One region of the Delftia sp. WSY_22 genome, then DNA from elsewhere that is predicted to be linked to it. Evidence: predicted binding sites of a transcription regulator. Region 1 holds the regulator's gene; each other region holds the start of a gene.
The links. Region 1 encodes FNR, which switches genes on or off when oxygen is low (the NO sensors DNR and NnrR bind a similar motif). Its sites were predicted from a motif close to TTGATNNNNATCAA; they were not measured.

Region 1 (3,271 bases):
CTCGGGCAAGGCGAAGTGGTCCATGCCCACGTAGACATAGCCGCCCTCCATGAAGGCCGCGATGGAGCGCGAGAGCATGGCCAGCTTGTCGGCGCCCTGGGGCAGGTCCTCGGCCGCGATGCGCCGCTGCGGCTTGAAGCGCTCGGGCAGGTGGGCATAGGCATAGAGCGCGATGCGGTCGGGCCGCAGCGCATTGACCTGGGCCAGCGTGCGCTCGAAGGACTCGGGCGTCTGCTTGGGCAGGCCGTAGATCAGGTCCACGTTGATGGAGGCAAAGCCCAGCTGCCGTGCGGCCGCTACCAGCGCGAACACCTGCTCGGCCGGCTGCACGCGGTGCACGGCGATCTGCACCTGTTCGTCGAAGTCCTGCACGCCGAAGCTCAGGCGGTTGAAGCCCAGCTCCTTGAGCACGGCCAGGCGTTCGACGCTGACGGTGCGCGGATCGACCTCGATGGAGTATTCGCCGCCCGGCTCCAGCTTGAAATGCTCGCGCAGCAGGGCCATCAGCGTGCGCAGCTCATCGTCCGAGAAGAAGGTGGGCGTGCCGCCGCCCAGGTGCAACTGGCTGACGGCCTGGCCCTTGCCGCAATGGGCCGTGTGCAAGGCCATCTCGCGCGCCAGGTAGTCCAGGTAGACGGCAGCGCGATCGTGGTGGCGCGTCACGATCTTGTTGCAGGCGCAGTAGTAGCACAGCGACTCGCAGAACGGCACATGCACATACAGCGACAAAGGCATGGCCCGCGCTGCGGTACTCGATTTGCGGTGCTCAAGTGCCAGGATATAGTCTTCAGCACCGAAAGCCTCCACGAAACGATCGGCCGTGGGGAACGAGGTGTATCGGGGCCCCGGTACGTCGAAGCGACGCAGCAGCTCTGGGGTGACAGCGGTCATGGGTTTTTTCCTCTAATGTCGTCCACTGTGCCGCAGCCCATTGGCCGCGTCCTTGACTCATATCAAGAGTTGTTCGCGGCAGTGCTGCGACAATTTGATCCAACTCATCGCCATCCACGAGGTCACCGCCGGCGCACTGCTGCGCCGCTGATGTTTACTCCATGAACCTTCAGACCATCAAAGCATCCTGTTCCAATTGCAACCTGCGCGAGCTGTGCATGCCCATGGGCCTGGATGCCGAGCAGATGCAGCGCATCGACGACATCGTGGCCACGCGCCGCAAGGTCAAGCGCGGCGGCCTGCTGTTTCGCAACGGTGAGTCCTTCACCTCGCTGTACGCCATCCGCACGGGCTTCTTCAAGACCTGCGTGGCCACCGAGGACGGGCGCGACCAGGTCACGGGCTTTCAGATGGCCGGCGAGATCATCGGCCTGGATGGCATCGTCAACGACCACCACACCTGCGATGCGGTCGCGCTGGAAGACGCCGAGGTCTGCGTCATGCCCTTCGACAAGCTGGAGGACCTGTCGCGCGAGGTCACGGCCCTGCAAAACCATGTGCACAAGGTCATGAGCCGCGAGATCGTGCGCGAGCATGGCGTGATGCTGCTGCTGGGCAGCATGCGTGCCGAGGAGCGCCTGGCCGCCTTCGTGCTCAACCTGGTGCAGCGCCTGCACGCCCGGGGCTTTTCCAAGTCGGAACTGGTGCTGCGCATGACGCGCGAGGAAATCGGCAGCTACCTGGGCCTGAAGCTGGAGACGGTGAGCCGCACCTTCTCGAAGTTTGCCGAGGAAAACATCATCGAGGTGCGCCAGCGCCATCTGCGCATCCTGGACACGGACGCGCTCAAGCGCATCGTCAACAGCCAGCAGTGCCAGTGAGGCCGCAAGGCCCCGCCCCCCGGCAATGAACAAGGCCCGCGATCGCGGGCCTTGTTCATTGCCATTGCAGTGCACGCAGGTTCAATCGCGCCCCAGGCCCTGCATGGCCAGATTTGGGTCCGGCTCGGAGACCACGCCGTCGTTGAGATCGTGCGTGGAGCGTCCCAGCATGGTGGTCATGAGGCTGGACAGCATGGTCACGCCCCAGAAGGCGAAGAAGGCCAGGGTGTAGATTCCCTGCCGCGACCAGCCCAGGTCGCCGAGCCAGTGCAGCTCCAGCGGGTCCACGAAGGCGAATACCAGCATCTCCATCACGGCGGCGGCCAGAAAGGCCGGCCAGGCAATCCACATCCAGCGTTGGGCCAACATCAGCGATCTCCTTGAGCTGTCGAGGGGTGGCTTTCATTGTGCGCGCCGCCCGCGCACCGTGCCAAGCCCTGCGCACCCTGCACTGCCTGTAGGAAACCCTTGGCCCTCGCGCATGCTGGAGATGCCATCCACCATGCAAAAAAGGCCGCGACTGCGGCCTTGTGCACGGCATTTTCCTGCGTTCAGCGGTCCGTGGGATGGTCCTGCGCGGGCGTGGCCGCGTGGTTGCGGCCGGTGACCGCGGGCGCCAGGCTCTTGGGCACTTCGCGCACGCCATCGGCACGCTCGTTGATGGTGATGCCATTTCGGTAATAGTCAGGATCGATCACGGGATCGGCGCCATTGATCGCAATGACGGCCGTGACCACGCCGGCCACCACGACGGCGGCCGGGCCGGCCACCACGAGCCAGACATGGGCGAACTTCCACCAGGGCTTGCCGGCGTCCGGATGCGAAGGGGCCGTGGCGGGCGCGGAGACTGCGGGACTGGAAGACATGGATAACCTCTTTCTTTCAAACAGCCGGCGCAGCCTGGGCGGCGCCGGCCAGACATATCACCGGGGCACCAGGAAGACGGCCTTTTCGGACGCGCGTCCCGCGCCTGAATGCACGGCATCGATATCGAAGAATACGGTGTGCGAGCCCGGCTCGGCGGAACCGTAGGGAATCTGCAGCCGCGCCGCAATGCCGCGCGTCTCGGCCGGGCCGACCTCGACCTCCTGCTCGGACGCCAGCTCCAGCCCGTCGAGGCCATGGGCGCTGATGCGGTAGCGCTGGGCCTGCTCGGTGGCATTCATGATCTGCAGGCGGTAGACATTTTCCAGCTTGCCGCCCGCGACGATGCGCGACAGCGATGCCCGGTCGCGTATCACGTCGACCTTGACCGACTGGCGCAGCGCCAGGCTCACGATCATGGCCATGCTCAGGCCGATCAGCACGGCCGAGTAGACCAGTACGCGCGGACGGAAGATGCGGCGCAGCACCTGGGCCCGCCGCCACAGGCCGGCCATGGCGTTCTGCGTGGTCAGCCGGATGAGGCCGCGCGGATACTCCATCTTGTCCATGATGGAATTGCAGGCGTCTATGCACAGACCGCAGCCTATGCATTCGTACTGCAGGCCGTTGCGGAT
Region 2 (3,271 bases), on a different contig from region 1:
ATGAAGCCGGCCATCGGGCTGATGTAGTGCTCGGCATAGGCGCCGAACGAGCCCGAGGTCGGGTGGGCCACCGTCATCTCGGCCAGGCAGCCCATGAGCAGCAGCGAGATCACTGCGCCGATGGCATAGCTGATCAGCACGCTGGGCCCGGCAAAGCCGATGGCAAAGCCGCTGCCCAGGAACAGGCCGGTGCCGACGGCACCGCCGATGGCGATCATGGTCATCTGTCCGGCGGACAGCTGCTGTTTGAGTCCGGCTTCGCGCTGGACGATGTCTTCGAAGGCTGGCATGGGTTGTTGTCTCCGTTGCTGTGGGGGGCTTCGGAGGCGGATGCTATGGACGGCCTTCGCGGGGCGTTTAGTAGTTATCCCTAAATCGACTTGATCTTGGATAAGTTATTCTGTGAAACATGAATTCATAGGTGGTTTATGCCAATCGACATCGACAGAACGGACCGGCTGCTGATCCGCGCCCTGCAGGACAACGCGCGGCTGACCTCGGGTGAGCTGGCGCAGCGTGTGCATTTGTCGCAGTCACCGTCATGGCGGCGCATCAAGCGGCTGGAGGACGAGGGCGTGATCACCGGCTACCACGCCGCGCTGAGCCGGCGCGCCATAGGTTTTGGCGTGCTGGCCTTCGTGATGGTGGGCATAGACCACCAGAACGAGGAGTCCTCGCGCCATTTCCAGGAAGCGGTCTGCGCCATTCCCGAGGTCGTGATGTTCCACGGCATCTCGGGGCCGGAGGACTTCCTGCTGGTCGTCGTGGCGCGCGATCTCGACGCCTATTCCGATCTGCTGCTCAGCCGCCTGCACCGGCTGCCCGGCGTGCGCCAGGTGCACACGCATTTCTCGCTGCAGGAATTCAAGGGACAGCTGGCGGGGCTGCCGGTGGAATGACGGCCGGTGGCGCCTGGCAGGCTGCTACAGCAGGCCGCTGTCCAGCGCCTGCATGCCATGGCGCACGCGCACGCGGTTGCAGGCATCGCTGCCGGCGGCGAACTCGCGGCAGGGCGAGGGGCGCCATTCATAGATGCCGCAATGGGCCTTCTCGCCCACCTTGCCGACCAGGGCCGCGCAGCGGGGACGCGCCCAGTCGGTTCCGCGCATGCGGCAGGTGTGGTCGGTGACTTCCTCGGCCAGCCCGGCTGGCACGCGGCCGCCCTGCGCCTGCGACTCGTGCACGGAAAAGTCCACGCGAAACGATGCGCAGCAGGCGCCGCAGCTCAGGCAGGGATGGGTCATGGCGTGGGGAAGGGAGTGCGCAAAGGCCGTGTCGGCGTCGGCCGCCATTGTGCCGCGCGCCGCCCGCCTGGGCCCGCCAGGGGGCAAAGCCGGGAACGCAAAACCCTGTCCCGCACTCCGATACCATGCGCGGTCCCGCCGCCCGGGTTCGATCAAAATCAAAATGAGAATAAAAATCAATTGATACAACACGCCATGCATTCGATGAACCCCGCGACGGACGCTGCGGCTCCGTCCACGCTGTCCGCGCCTCCCATGTCCTCCTCTGCTGCCGTTGCCGCCGTTGCTGCCACCACGGCCATCACCCTTGATGCCCTGCCCCGCCAGGTATCGGCGCGCGTGGTCGAGCTCCATGCCGCACGCGATGCCAGCGAGCAGGAACTGCTGCTGCGGCTCATGGAGATCGGCTTTCTGCCCGGCGAGCCCGTGCGCATCCTGGCCGCGGGCTTTCCGGGCGACGACCCGCTGGCCGTGCGCGTGGGCCAGACCACGTTCGCTTTGCGCCGCCATGAGGCGGCCCTGGTGCGCGTGGCGCCGGAGGCGGTGGCATGAGCGCGTCGTCCTCTCCCAAACTCATTCAGCCGCTGCAGCCTGCCCAGGGCGGCGGCGGCAGCGGTGATTCCGCACTGCGCCTGGCCTTGCTGGGCAACCCCAACTGCGGCAAGACGGCGCTGTTCAACCTGCTGACCGGCGCACGCCAGAAGGTGGCCAACTACGCGGGCGTGACCGTGGAGCGCAAGGAAGGCTGGCTGAGCACGGCCAGCGGCCGGCGCGTGCGCGTGCTGGACCTGCCGGGCACCTACAGCCTGCACGCGCACAGCGAGGATGAGCGCATCACGCGCGACATCGTCTCGGGTCGCCATGCGCGCGAGGCGCCGCCCGAACTGCTGGTCTGCGTCACCGACGCCACCCATCTGCGCCTGAACCTGCGCCTGGTGCTGGAGGCCCAGCGCCTGGGTCTGCCCATGCTGCTGGTGCTCAACATGAGCGACATGGCCAGGCGCCAGGGCATCGATATCGACCGCGAGGCGCTGTCACGCGCCCTGGGCATGCCCGTGCTGTCCACGGTGGGCGTGCGCCAGGACGGCGCGCGCGAACTGCTGCAATGGCTGGACGGCCCCGAAGCCCGCGCCCTGGCGGCGCCGCAGCTGCAGGCCCCGGCCCGCCCGGGCGATGCGCGCGAGCAGGTGCTGGCCCTGCACCAGCAGGTGGCCCGCATCATGGCCGACTGCGTCAAGGAGCCCGTGGTGGACACCCGGCGCGACGACCGCATCGACGCCGTGGTGCTGCACCCGCTGTGGGGCATGCTGCTGCTGGCGGCCACGCTGTTCCTGATGTTCCAGGCCGTGTTCAGCTGGGCACAGCCGCTGATGGATGGCATCGAGGGCGGCGTTTCGGCCGTCTCGGCCCTGGTCAACGAGCACATGCCCGAAGGCGCGCTGCGCAGCCTGCTGGCCGATGGCGTGATCGCCGGCACGGGCGCCGTGCTGGTCTTCCTGCCGCAGATCCTGATCCTGTTCCTGTTCATCCTTGCACTCGAGGATTCGGGCTACCTGCCGCGTGCCGCCTTTTTGCTGGACCGCATCATGGGCAAGGTCGGCCTGTCGGGCCGCTCCTTCATTCCGCTGCTGTCCAGCTTCGCCTGCGCCGTGCCCGGCATCATGGCCACGCGCTCCATCACCAGCTGGCGCGACCGCCTGGTGACCATCATGATCGCGCCGCTGATGACCTGCTCGGCGCGCCTGCCGGTCTATGCGCTGCTGATCAGCGCCTTCATTCCCGAGCGCACGGTGGGCGGCATCTTCAACCTGCAGGGCCTGGTGCTGTTCGCGCTGTACGTGGCCGGCATCGCCAGCGCCATGGCCGTGGCCGGCGTGGCCAAGCTGGTGGGCCGCAGCGCCGGCCCCACGCCGCTGCTGATGGAGCTGCCCTCCTACCGCTGGCCCAGCCCGCGCAGCCTGGCCCTGGGCCTGTACGAGCGCGCCATGATCTTCCTGCGCCGCGTCGGCGGCATCATCCTGACCGTG
Region 3 (3,271 bases), on a different contig from region 1:
GGGAAAGCAGGCCCGCGCATGCTCGCGAAAGGTCTGCGCAAAGGCGTGGCCACCACAGATGACCACCGCCTGGGGCTGGCCCAGCGCCAGCAGGGACTGCTGCGAGGGGCGGCCCGGCACGAAGGGGCCGTGGGCGGCAATGTCTTCGCGCGTGATGTGGATACGCAGGTCGAACCAGGGGGCCGTTTCGCACAGCTGCTGCAGCTCCTGCAGGAACGGAATGTCGGCCATGCGTGCAAAGCACAGCAGCAGCGTGGTGCGGGGCACGCGCTGGCCCTGCTGGCGCAGCCGGTCCAGTTCGCGCAGCAGCGCCAGCGGCAGGGTCAGGCCGATGCCGCCGGCCAGCATGACCAGGGAGTCCAGGCCCAGCACCAGGTCGGCCGTGATGTCGCCGGCCACGCCGCCCAGCGGCAGCGTGGAGCCTGCGCGCAGCACTGCATGCATGTGGTCGGAGACGCTGCCCCGGCCCGAGCTTTTGACGGCAATGTCGAACTGGCCGGCGCCGTCGTGCTCGCTGCAGGGCTCGTAGCGGGTGATGGAGTACAGCCGCTGCTGCACGGCGCCACTGGCGTCGGCATGCTCGATGGCCACATGCCGGCCGGGCCGCAGGCCGCCGAGGAACTGCGCCGAGGCGCCCTGCACGCGCAGGGTGTAGACCATGACGCCGCCCGCCTCTGCCCGTGCAGCGGCGCAGCGCGCGAGCATGCTGCCTGCCTGGAGGGCGGCGCTCATGCCTGCATCTCCTCGAGGACCGAGGACACCAGCGCCACGCTGCCGCCCAGGTTGCGGCCCGCCAGGCCGATGCGGTCGATCAGGCTTTGCACCGAGTCGGTGTAGACGCCGATCTCGTTGCTGTCGCCCACGTCGTGCAGGATGTCGCGCGCATGCGGCATGCCGACCATGGTGAAGACGGTGGACCAGGCGCCCAGTTCGTTGTTGGCGAACATCTGCACGGTCTTGAGGATGATGGAGCGCAGGTAGCTGCGCTCGCGGTTGCTCAGGCCCTGGACGATGTCGGTGGCCACCGAGCTGAAGACGCTGGAGTGGCTCCATTCGTCCACGGCGTGGGTGCGCGTGACCTCGTGGCAGATGGGCTGGATGGAGCGGTCCTCGGCCATGGTCTTGAGGTAGTCGGTGATCAGGGTCTCGCTGGCGCAGGCAATGGCGAAGCGGGCCAGGCGGCGCTCCCATTCCGCGCCGCACTGCGCCAGCACGCCGTTGCGCCAGCCGACGAGGTTGAAGTCCGCGTAGTCCAGCGGCGCCAGGCCGCGCATCTCGTAGATGTAGTTGCAGGCCATGATGGACATGCGGGTGTGCAGGGCCTCGTCCAGCAGGGCCTGGGACATGACGTCCTGCAGCAGCGCACGGTTGGCGCTGGGCGGCGGGGTCTTGATGATGTCCTCGCAGGCCGGCGTGACCACGTTGCACTCGATGTAGATGGTCTTGAGGTTGTAGATGCCCCAGGCGTAGGACAGGCATTGGTCGCGCAGGTGCTGTGGTGCCTCCACCCATGCCTGGTGATCGCGAAACGGCAGCAGCGAGGCGGTGAAGTCCTGCCGGGCGGGGTCGAACGCCAAGCCGCAGTAATCAGGCAGGTCCTGATTCACGGCCGCTCTTGACTTCCAGAGCAGGGACAGCTTTTTGAGCGCATCGCGCACGGCGTCATCTGTCCGAGAGATATCGAGATTCATTTTTCAACTCCGTGTGATTGAACTTGATTGATCTGAGTCAAATCGCCTATTCCCTCCCCCCGCTTTCTCCATCTGCCGCAATCACCAATGGCGCCGCAAATGGCACTGCAATTGACGCTGCAGATGGCAGATACGTTGTCATGGATTTCTTCACTCTGTCATATTCCACCTTGAATCAATCTCCCCGACTGCAGATTGCGGATGATTCCTGGCGGTATTGGATCTCATGACTTTCAACGTCTGGCGGCGAATTCTATGGAGAGAGCGTGGATTCAAACAGACCTATTTTCGCCAATGAACCAGACCGCTTTTTTCAACGGCTTACATTGGCATGCCACCTTAATTGGTCTGCTCACCCGCTGAAACATGGTCGGAATCAAGGCCGCTGCACTTTGTAGACTGCCCATTACCGATGCGCCCTGGTTTCCAAATCCTTCCATAATCCGGGCGCTGCCGATTCCCGTGCTTCAGCGCCTCCAAGACAGCCAATGCGACATGGACGATTTATCGCTCCCCAGAATCAATTCCCTGGAACTCCAACACGCGGACAGCGAGGCCTGGGACGCCATAGCGGCCGAGCGGACACGGCAGGCGCGTTCGATTGAATTGATTGCCTCTGAAAACTTCGTGAGCCGCGCGGTGATGGAGGCGCAGGGCTCGGTGCTGACCAACAAATACGCCGAGGGCTATCCCGGCGTGCGCTACTACGGCGGCTGCGCCAATGCCGATGCCGTGGAGAACCTGGCCATTGCGCGTGCCAAGGCGCTGTTCGGCTGCGCGCACGCCAACGTGCAGCCGCACTCGGGCAGCCAGGCCAACCAGGGCGTGTACCTGGCGTTCCTGGAGCCCGGCGACAAGATCATGGGGCTGGACCTGCGCTCGGGCGGGCACCTGACGCATGGCTCCAGCGTGAGCGTGTCGGGCAAGTGGTTCCAGTCCATCAGCTACGAGGTGGACGCCCGCTCCCAACTCATCGACATGGACCAGGTGCGGCGCATTGCGCTGAAGGAGCGGCCCAGGCTCATCATTGCCGGAGGCTCGGCCTATTCACGGCAGATGGACTGGGCCGAGTTCCGGCGCATTGCCGACCGGGTGGGCGCCATCTTCATGGCCGACATCGCGCACGTGGCGGGGCTGGTGGCCGCGGGCGTGTTCCCCTCGCCCGTGGAGCACGCCCATGTGACCACGACCACCACGCACAAGACGCTGCGCGGGCCGCGCGGCGGCATGATCCTCTCGGCCGACGCCGAGATCGCCAGGCGCATAGACGCCGCCGTGTTTCCGGGCCTGCAGTCCGGGCCGCTGATGCATGTGGTGGCGGCCAAGGCGGTGGCGCTGGGCGAGGCGCTCAAGCCCGCCTTCCGTACCTATGCGCGGGCCGTGGTGGACAACGCCCGCGTGCTGTGCGACCGGCTGTCGCAGGGCGGGCTGTCCGTGGTGTCCGCAGGCACGGACTGCCATCTGGGCGTGATCGACCTGCGCCCCTGGGAGCTGACGGGCAAGGCCGCCGAAACGGCGCTGGAGCAGATCGGCATCACGGTCAACAAGAACGCCGTGCCCGGCGATGGCGCGCGGCCGCT

Region 2: the regulator FNR is predicted to act here: its motif matches at 1,393-1,406, upstream of ACF8NF_RS25260 (FeoA family protein).
Region 3: the regulator FNR is predicted to act here: its motif matches at 1,719-1,732, upstream of ACF8NF_RS20220 (diiron oxygenase).

What each region holds. Positions count from the first base shown of each region.
Region 1 covers NZ_JBICKN010000059.1:490,033-493,303, forward strand. Annotated here, with positions in the region: gene hemN (oxygen-independent coproporphyrinogen III oxidase) at 1-891, opposite strand, end outside; gene fnr (fumarate/nitrate reduction transcriptional regulator Fnr) at 1,053-1,772, shown strand; gene ACF8NF_RS27990 (hypothetical protein) at 1,854-2,141, opposite strand; gene ACF8NF_RS27995 (FixH family protein) at 2,324-2,638, opposite strand; gene ccoG (cytochrome c oxidase accessory protein CcoG) at 2,696-3,271, opposite strand, start outside.
Region 2 covers NZ_JBICKN010000057.1:265,899-269,169, reverse strand. Annotated here, with positions in the region: gene ACF8NF_RS25275 (amino acid permease) at 1-290, opposite strand, end outside; gene ACF8NF_RS25270 (Lrp/AsnC family transcriptional regulator) at 429-899, shown strand; gene ACF8NF_RS25265 (YkgJ family cysteine cluster protein) at 924-1,244, opposite strand; gene ACF8NF_RS25260 (FeoA family protein) at 1,440-1,796, shown strand; gene ACF8NF_RS25255 (ferrous iron transporter B) at 1,793-3,271, shown strand, end outside.
Region 3 covers NZ_JBICKN010000040.1:80,230-83,500, forward strand. Annotated here, with positions in the region: gene ACF8NF_RS20215 (2Fe-2S iron-sulfur cluster-binding protein) at 1-732, opposite strand, end outside; gene ACF8NF_RS20220 (diiron oxygenase) at 729-1,691, opposite strand; gene ACF8NF_RS20225 (serine hydroxymethyltransferase) at 2,187-3,271, shown strand, end outside.